DNA from 2 places in the Marinobacterium sp. MBR-111 genome. Region 2 is predicted to be linked to the other one. Evidence: predicted binding sites of a transcription regulator. Region 2 holds the regulator's gene; the other holds the start of a gene.
What was found. Region 2 encodes FliA, which starts transcription of late flagellar genes. Its sites were predicted from a motif close to CTAAAGTTNNNNNNNNNNCNGCCGATA; they were not measured.

Region 1: ABIE61_RS14080 (flagellin N-terminal helical domain-containing protein) is a predicted target of FliA. The motif match lies at 1,907-1,933, and genes of this name have one in related genera.

Annotation. Positions count from the first base shown of each region.
Region 1 is NZ_JBEPQA010000021.1:54,210-57,623, reverse strand. It holds gene flgL (flagellar hook-associated protein FlgL) at 1-1,478, shown strand, start outside; gene fliT (flagellar protein FliT) at 1,497-1,817, opposite strand; gene ABIE61_RS14080 (flagellin N-terminal helical domain-containing protein) at 2,021-3,414, shown strand, end outside.
Region 2 is NZ_JBEPQA010000016.1:80,448-83,861, forward strand. It holds gene ABIE61_RS12210 (protein phosphatase CheZ) at 1-731, opposite strand, end outside; gene cheY (chemotaxis response regulator CheY) at 751-1,137, opposite strand; gene ABIE61_RS12220 (RNA polymerase sigma factor FliA) at 1,199-1,909, opposite strand; gene ABIE61_RS12225 (MinD/ParA family protein) at 1,922-2,746, opposite strand; gene flhF (flagellar biosynthesis GTPase FlhF) at 2,758-3,414, opposite strand, start outside.

The DNA of each region.
Region 1 (3,414 bases), on a different contig from region 2:
CTGTCGGAGCGAGCCGAGTTGTGGGGTTGCAGCGTGAACTGGCGCAGTTGAAGATGTTCCAGAGCAATATTGACGCTTCCCGTCGTAGGCTGGAGCTGGAAGGTACAACACTGGATGACCTGAATACTGCCTCTGACCGCGCCCGTGGATTGGTTTTGCAGGCAGCTAACGGCACATTGGGTGATGCGGATCGCCAAATTATTTCGTACGAACTGGAAGAGCTGGTTGGCTACATGGCCGGTCTGATGAATACGCGTGACGCAAAAGGAGAGTATCTCTTTTCGGGCTCACAGGGACAAGTACAGACCTACACACAACAAGGTAATCGCTATGTTTTCCAGGGCGATGCGACTACCCGCCAGATCCAGGTGTCCAGCGAGCTTTACGTTCGCTCGTCAGACTCGGGCCAGTTCCTGTTTGAGTCTGTGATTGATGAGCCAGGCCTGAAAGCAACTGGCAGTTTGCAGTCCAGTTTTGACCCGGAAAACCTGACCGTGACCGACCCTGATGCCTTTGCGGCATTGATGCGACAAACCGGTGATATCAGTGTTGAAGTCGATCAATATGTCGACAGTGTAACGACTGCTACCGTTAATGCATATACCTTGCGTGACAGTGCTGGAAACGTGGTGAAGGATGCGTCGGGTAACCCGTTGCAAAATGTCGAATTCACTAACGGCGCTGTTCCTGAAATAGGGCTGCCGGGTGCCAGGCTGGTACTGGACTTGGCCGAGCCTGTTTCTCCTGATCCGTCCGCGCTTGCCATTCAGGGAGAGGGTGCCGCGGTGGTTGACGCAGGCACAATTTCATCCGAACCGGACTTCCTGGAGTTGATGCGCGAGACAACCGGCGATATTCGGCTGGATATGGCCTATGACGCTGATAGCGATGAATACGCCTACACCGTGACGGATCAGGCTGGCAATACGCTGACAAGTGTAACGGGTATACCTTCATCCTCACCAGTACAACTAGTTAGTGTTGGAGGCCCGCCGCCAGTACCGTCAGTGTCGTTTGATATTGACCTGACAACGGTGACTGACGCCACGGTCGCAACCTTTGTTGTGGATACGCCGCCGACATCAGAGCTGAAACTCGGGTTTTCCCAACCGCCTTCCAATATATTGAACACCCTGCTCGATACCATCGAGCTGATGCGTGAGCCAGTTGCGGGTAATGCGCAGGCGCAAACTGAGCTCCAGGAACGGTTTGCCAAAACCCTGGATCAGATCAGCCTGTCACAGGAGCGGCTGTCTGAAGCCACGGCTACGCTCGGGTCGCGCCTTAATACGCTGGATGATGCTGAAATGACCAATACGGACTTCAAATTGATGACCGAGGGTACTCTCTCATCTGTGCAGGATTTGGACTACGCCGCAGCTGGAACAGAACTGACCAAACGCAAGCTTGCCCTAGAAGCCGCCTATGCCAGTTTTGCCAAAATTCAGGATCTGAGTCTGTTCAATTACATACGTTAAAACCGGAAACGTTAAGGCTCAACTGAACCGGTCATAGGCCTTGCGCGCCTGTTTGCTCAACTGCAGCTTGCTGTGCTCTTCCCCCACCTCTTTACGCTGTGCACTCAACTGCTTGAGAATGCTCTCCTCAAGCAGTTGAGCCTGTTTAATAAGGCCTTGGCACCCAACCAAAACATCGCGTGGCCAAGGCTTCTGGCTTTCCATATCCAGCTCGGCTACAAGTTCGGCACGTTGTAGCTGCAGTGACTCCACCTCGGCCAGGTCGCCGCCTTCAACTTTGGATTGCAGCGCCTCGGTGGCCTGCAACAGCTGCAGCGACAGCTCCATGATTCTATCCATTCGCGTTACCTCACAAAAATGCTAATGCCCAGTCTGAACGTGCCGATAAAGCAACACAAGCGCCCAGCATGGCACATACAAATTTAGCTCTAAAGTTTGTACCGAGTGGGTCGATAAAGTAAGCACAAGCGGATCAACCGCCCAGTTTTAGCAACGATTTGCATACAGCCGGTCAGACAGACCGCTATCGAGGAGAAACACTCATGGCAATGGTAATCAACTCAAACATCATGTCGCTGAATGCTCAGAATCAGCTGACAAAATCCAGCAATGAACTGAACACCTCTATGGAGCGTCTGACCAGTGGCAAGCGCATCAACTCGGCTGCCGACGATGCAGCGGGTCTGGCCATCGCCAGCCGCATGACCTCTCAGGTGCGTGGTCTGGATCAGGCGGTACGTAACGCCAACGACGGTATCTCTCTGATCCAGACCGCTGAAGGCGCGCTGGAAGAGTCCACCAACATCCTGCAGCGTATGCGTGAACTGTCCATTCAGTCTGCGAACGGAACCTATTCTGAAGGTAACCGCTCCACTCTGAACGCTGAGGTGAAGCAGCTGACGGCTGAGCTTAACCGTATCTCTGAAACCACCTCATTCAACGGCCAGAAAATTCTGGACGGCTCGCTGGGTAAAACATCCTTGCAGGTGGGCTCAGAAGCCAACGAAACCATCAGCTTCCAGATCCAAGCAATGGACGCAAAGACCTTGGGTATGGGGTCTACCAGTTCTGATGTGCTGGGTGCAGCAACGAATTTGACTGGTATCACCTTTGAAAATAATTCTGTGACTATTAACGGCCAGTCCATTATGGGTATCGGCGAGACTTGGGTGGAAGGGACAGACGAGCTGGGTGACTTGGTCGATAAAATCAACACTAATGTTCGTGGGGTTACCGCTTCTACCTATGCGGAAATCACGGCAGATGCTGCAGGTACTGGTGTTTTAGTGGCGGGTACTGATACTCTCACCATAACTGCAGGAAAAAATGACGGTACGAACGCAGTATTCAATATCACTGGTACCGAAAGCTTGCAGGAACTAGCCGATAAAATTAATACCGAAAGCGGCGGTTTGTTAGCTGCCTCTGTTACTGATGACGGTAAGCTGAGTATAGCAGGTGAAAATATCGCCAGTATCGCAATGACTGAAACAGGCGGTGCGCTTGCAGCAGCTGGTGGCTACACTACGGCAACCAAAACAGCGTCAATAGCACTGACCTCAGACAACGGTGACCCTATTGTTATTGAACGAGGCTCTGCAGGTGACTCTTCTGATCTTGAGGCACTCGGCTTCCGCGAAAATAATAAGCCTGGTGTGATCGAAGGGGCGGCCGGTGATGGTACGCAGCTTGCCTCTGGTGATGTCACAATTAATGGCGTGAAAGTGGGGGCTGGTGAATCAGGTGATTTGCAGGATACTGTTGCTGCAATCAACAAGGTAAGTGATCAAACTGGTGTGACTGCTAATGCCTTTACTTCAGTTGAGATCGACGTAAGCGTTAGGACTGGTGCTTACACAGCGACTACTGATTTCCATATGAATGGAGAGATTATCAGCTCTGGTGCTGATATTGACGCACTTGTTGAAAATATCAA
Region 2 (3,414 bases):
TCTTGTTCAGCCGCGTGGCCCTTCCGGCGTACCGGCTTGTCATCAGAGGCTGCTATATCCTCTGCACTCTCCAGGCTGCTCAGCCGTTCTACTCTGGCCGCCATATCCATCAGTTTGACCAACTGACCCTCAACTTGAGTCACCAGCGTGATAACTCGGCGGATCAACTGACCGGTTATGTCCTGAACCCCCTGGGAGACGAGGATATCAGTCAAAGTTGTGCGCAGTTCAGTAATGGTTTTCTCGGACTGATCCTTGAGGCTGCAGGTGCGATCATAAACCCCGTTCAATGCCTCGAACTCACCCTCAAGCTGCCCTACCAGCAACAGCAGATCCTTGAAACGTTCACTCTGCTGATCCAGCTTATCAACCAGGCTGAGTGATCGATCCACACGATCCATGGTTTCATGGGCATTTTTTTCAGTGAGCTCAATCACGTAATTGAGTCGATCTGAAGCATCACCGATGGCCGAGACCGTACTTTCCGCATCGCTCGGCATTTTTTCGCCGACATCGCTGGAAAATGACTTGATCGCCTCATGCAGGCCGCGCGTCAGGTGACCGACCTCGTTATAGAACACCTGGTGACGGGCAAACTGAAGCTCATTGATAAGCCCCATCGCCTCTGCCATGTTGCCGGCCTCAAGTTCGGACACCAGTGCCTGGGCACGGCTACGCAGAAACTCATCGAAGCCGTTGAAGTCCACTTTACTGGCCGTTTGCGCTGCCATCTGCCTTCCCCGCTTCCGGTTAACCCTCGATACGCTCGAAGATCTTGTCGATCTTCTCTTTCAACACGGCGGCCGTGAACGGTTTTACGACATAACCGTTCACACCGGCCTGTGCTGCCGCAATAATCTGCTCGCGCTTGGCCTCTGCCGTTACCATCAGTACCGGAATGGAAGCCAGAGCAGGATCGGCTCGGACTGCCTTGAGCAGGTCTATACCGGTCATTTCCGGCATATTCCAGTCGGTAATGAGGAAGTCGATACCTCCCTGCTTGAGAATCGGCAACGCCGTCTTGCCGTCGTCAGCCTCGTCGACATTGGTAAAACCAAGGTCCCGCAGCAGGTTTTTTATGATGCGCCTCATTGTGGAGAAATCATCCACAACGAGAATTTTGATGTCTTTCTTCAAGACACTTCTCCCAGTTCAGAAAACACCTTCAAGAGTCGTCCTTATTCCAGACCACAATCGGTCAGCGCCAATCCCTTAGCCGGCCCCTGAGCCTCAGCGCAGCCTGGCTATGGATCTGGCTCACGCGCGACTCACTCACCCCAAGAATCTGTCCTATCTCTTTAAGGTTCAGCTCTTCATCATAATACAGCGACAGCACAAGCCGCTCACGCTCTGGCAAGACACCTATCGCCTGCGCCAGCGCCTGCCTGAATCCTTCCCCTTCATGGGCATGCCCAGGGTCTGGATCAGAGGCAACAAACTGCTCCGAGGGTGTTTCTTCGGAGCTGTCAGTCAACTGATCATAGCTGAACAGGCGGCTGTCGAGTGAATCCTGCAGCAGGGCATGGTACTCGGCAACCCCTATTCCCATTTCGGTCGCAACTTCTACGTCTGTAGCATCACGACCGGTCCGGTTTTCAACCTGGGCAATCGCTTCGCTGACCCGGCGCCCATTACGGTGTACTGATCTTGGCGTCCAGTCACCCCGCCGTACCTCATCGATAATGGCACCGCGGATACGAATACCAGCATAGGTTTCAAAACTGGCACCCTTGCTGGAGTCGTAACGTTTGGCAGCTTCGAGCAGCCCCATCATGCCCGCCTGAAGCAAGTCGTCCAGCACAACATGGGACGGCAGGCGCGCCAGCAGATGATGCGCAATACGGCGCACCAGAGGGGTGTACTCCTCGATCAGCTCCTGCCCTGACTTAAACTCCAGTTCGTTGTACATATACGCTTCTTTTCAGTGTGCCCGCGCTCCCTGCACGAGCCGCTCGACAAAGAATTCAAGGTGCCCACGTGGGCTGGAACTGACCGGCCAGCTGTCCACCTTGTTCGCCAACTGGCGATAGGCCAATGCGGCCTTGTCCTTGGGAAAGGCTTTCAAAACAGCCTTTTGTCTCTGTACAGCCTTGCGCACCGTTTCATCATAAGGGATTGAGCCAACGTATTGAAGCGTAACATCCAGGAATCTGTCGGTCACCGTCAACAGTTTATTGAACATATTACGTCCTTCGGATTCCGTTCTGACCATATTGGCCAACACTCGAAAGCGTGTCATCTGATAGTCACGATTCAAAAGCTTGATCAGTGCATAGGCGTCGGTAATCGAAGTAGGCTCATCACAGACCACCACCAGCACCTCCTGAGCGGCACGCACAAAGCTGACCACCGAGTCCGAGATTCCAGCCGCAGTGTCAATAACCAATACATCCAGCTCATCGGCAATGTCGTTAAAGGCGTGGATCAACTCTGCATGCTCATGGGCGCTTAGAGCCGTCATTTCCTGCGTCCCCGAAGCCGCCGGCACTATCCAGAAATTATCCCCTGCCGGCACCATAACTTCCTTGAGACTGCAGTTGCCTGCAAGCACATCCGAAATGTTGCGTTGCGCTCTCAGCCCGAGCATCACGTCTACATTGGCAAGGCCCAGGTCAGCATCCATCAGCACCACCCGCTGCCCCATTTCACTGAGAGCGGTGGCCAGATTGACCGACACATTGGTCTTGCCAACGCCTCCCTTGCCGCCCGTTACTGCTATCACCTTGACCGGGTGGGTCTGCTTCATCAAATGACTCCTCAACCCGCCCTGAATAATGAACTGCCGGAAGCTTGATCTGCATCATGCTCCCCCGATTTCTGTGCAATCACCACGGCACGGCTGACCAGATCATGCCGCTTGGCGATACCGATATCATCCGGAATTTTCTGCCCATCAGTCACATAGGCGATCGGCAGCTGCTTTTCGATTGCCAGCGTAAGCGCCTCACCCAGGCTGCCCGACTCATCTGTCTTGCTGAGCACACAACCGTTCAGACCCAGCTCTCGATAGTTGTCGAACGCACTACGCATCAACTGGCGCTGACTGGAGCAGGACAGCACCAGCAACTTTTTCAGGCGAACAGTGACACTGGAAAGCATCTGCATCTGCACCAGACCCTGTGGGTCGGATGCACTCATGCCAGCGGTATCAATCAGCACCAGACGCTTGTTGCGAAGACTTTGCAGCACTTCTTCCAGGCTATGGTTTTCATCCACCACGCGAACAGGCACATCCAGAATACGGCCAAAGGTTTTCAGCTGCTCATGAGCCGCGATGCGGAAACAGTCCGTGGTAACCAGTGCCACACTGGAGCTGCCGTGCTGCAGCACATGACGAGCAGCCAGCTTGCCGATGGTGGTGGTTTTGCCGACACCGGTAGGGCCGACAAAGGCGATCATGCCGCCACGCTCCAC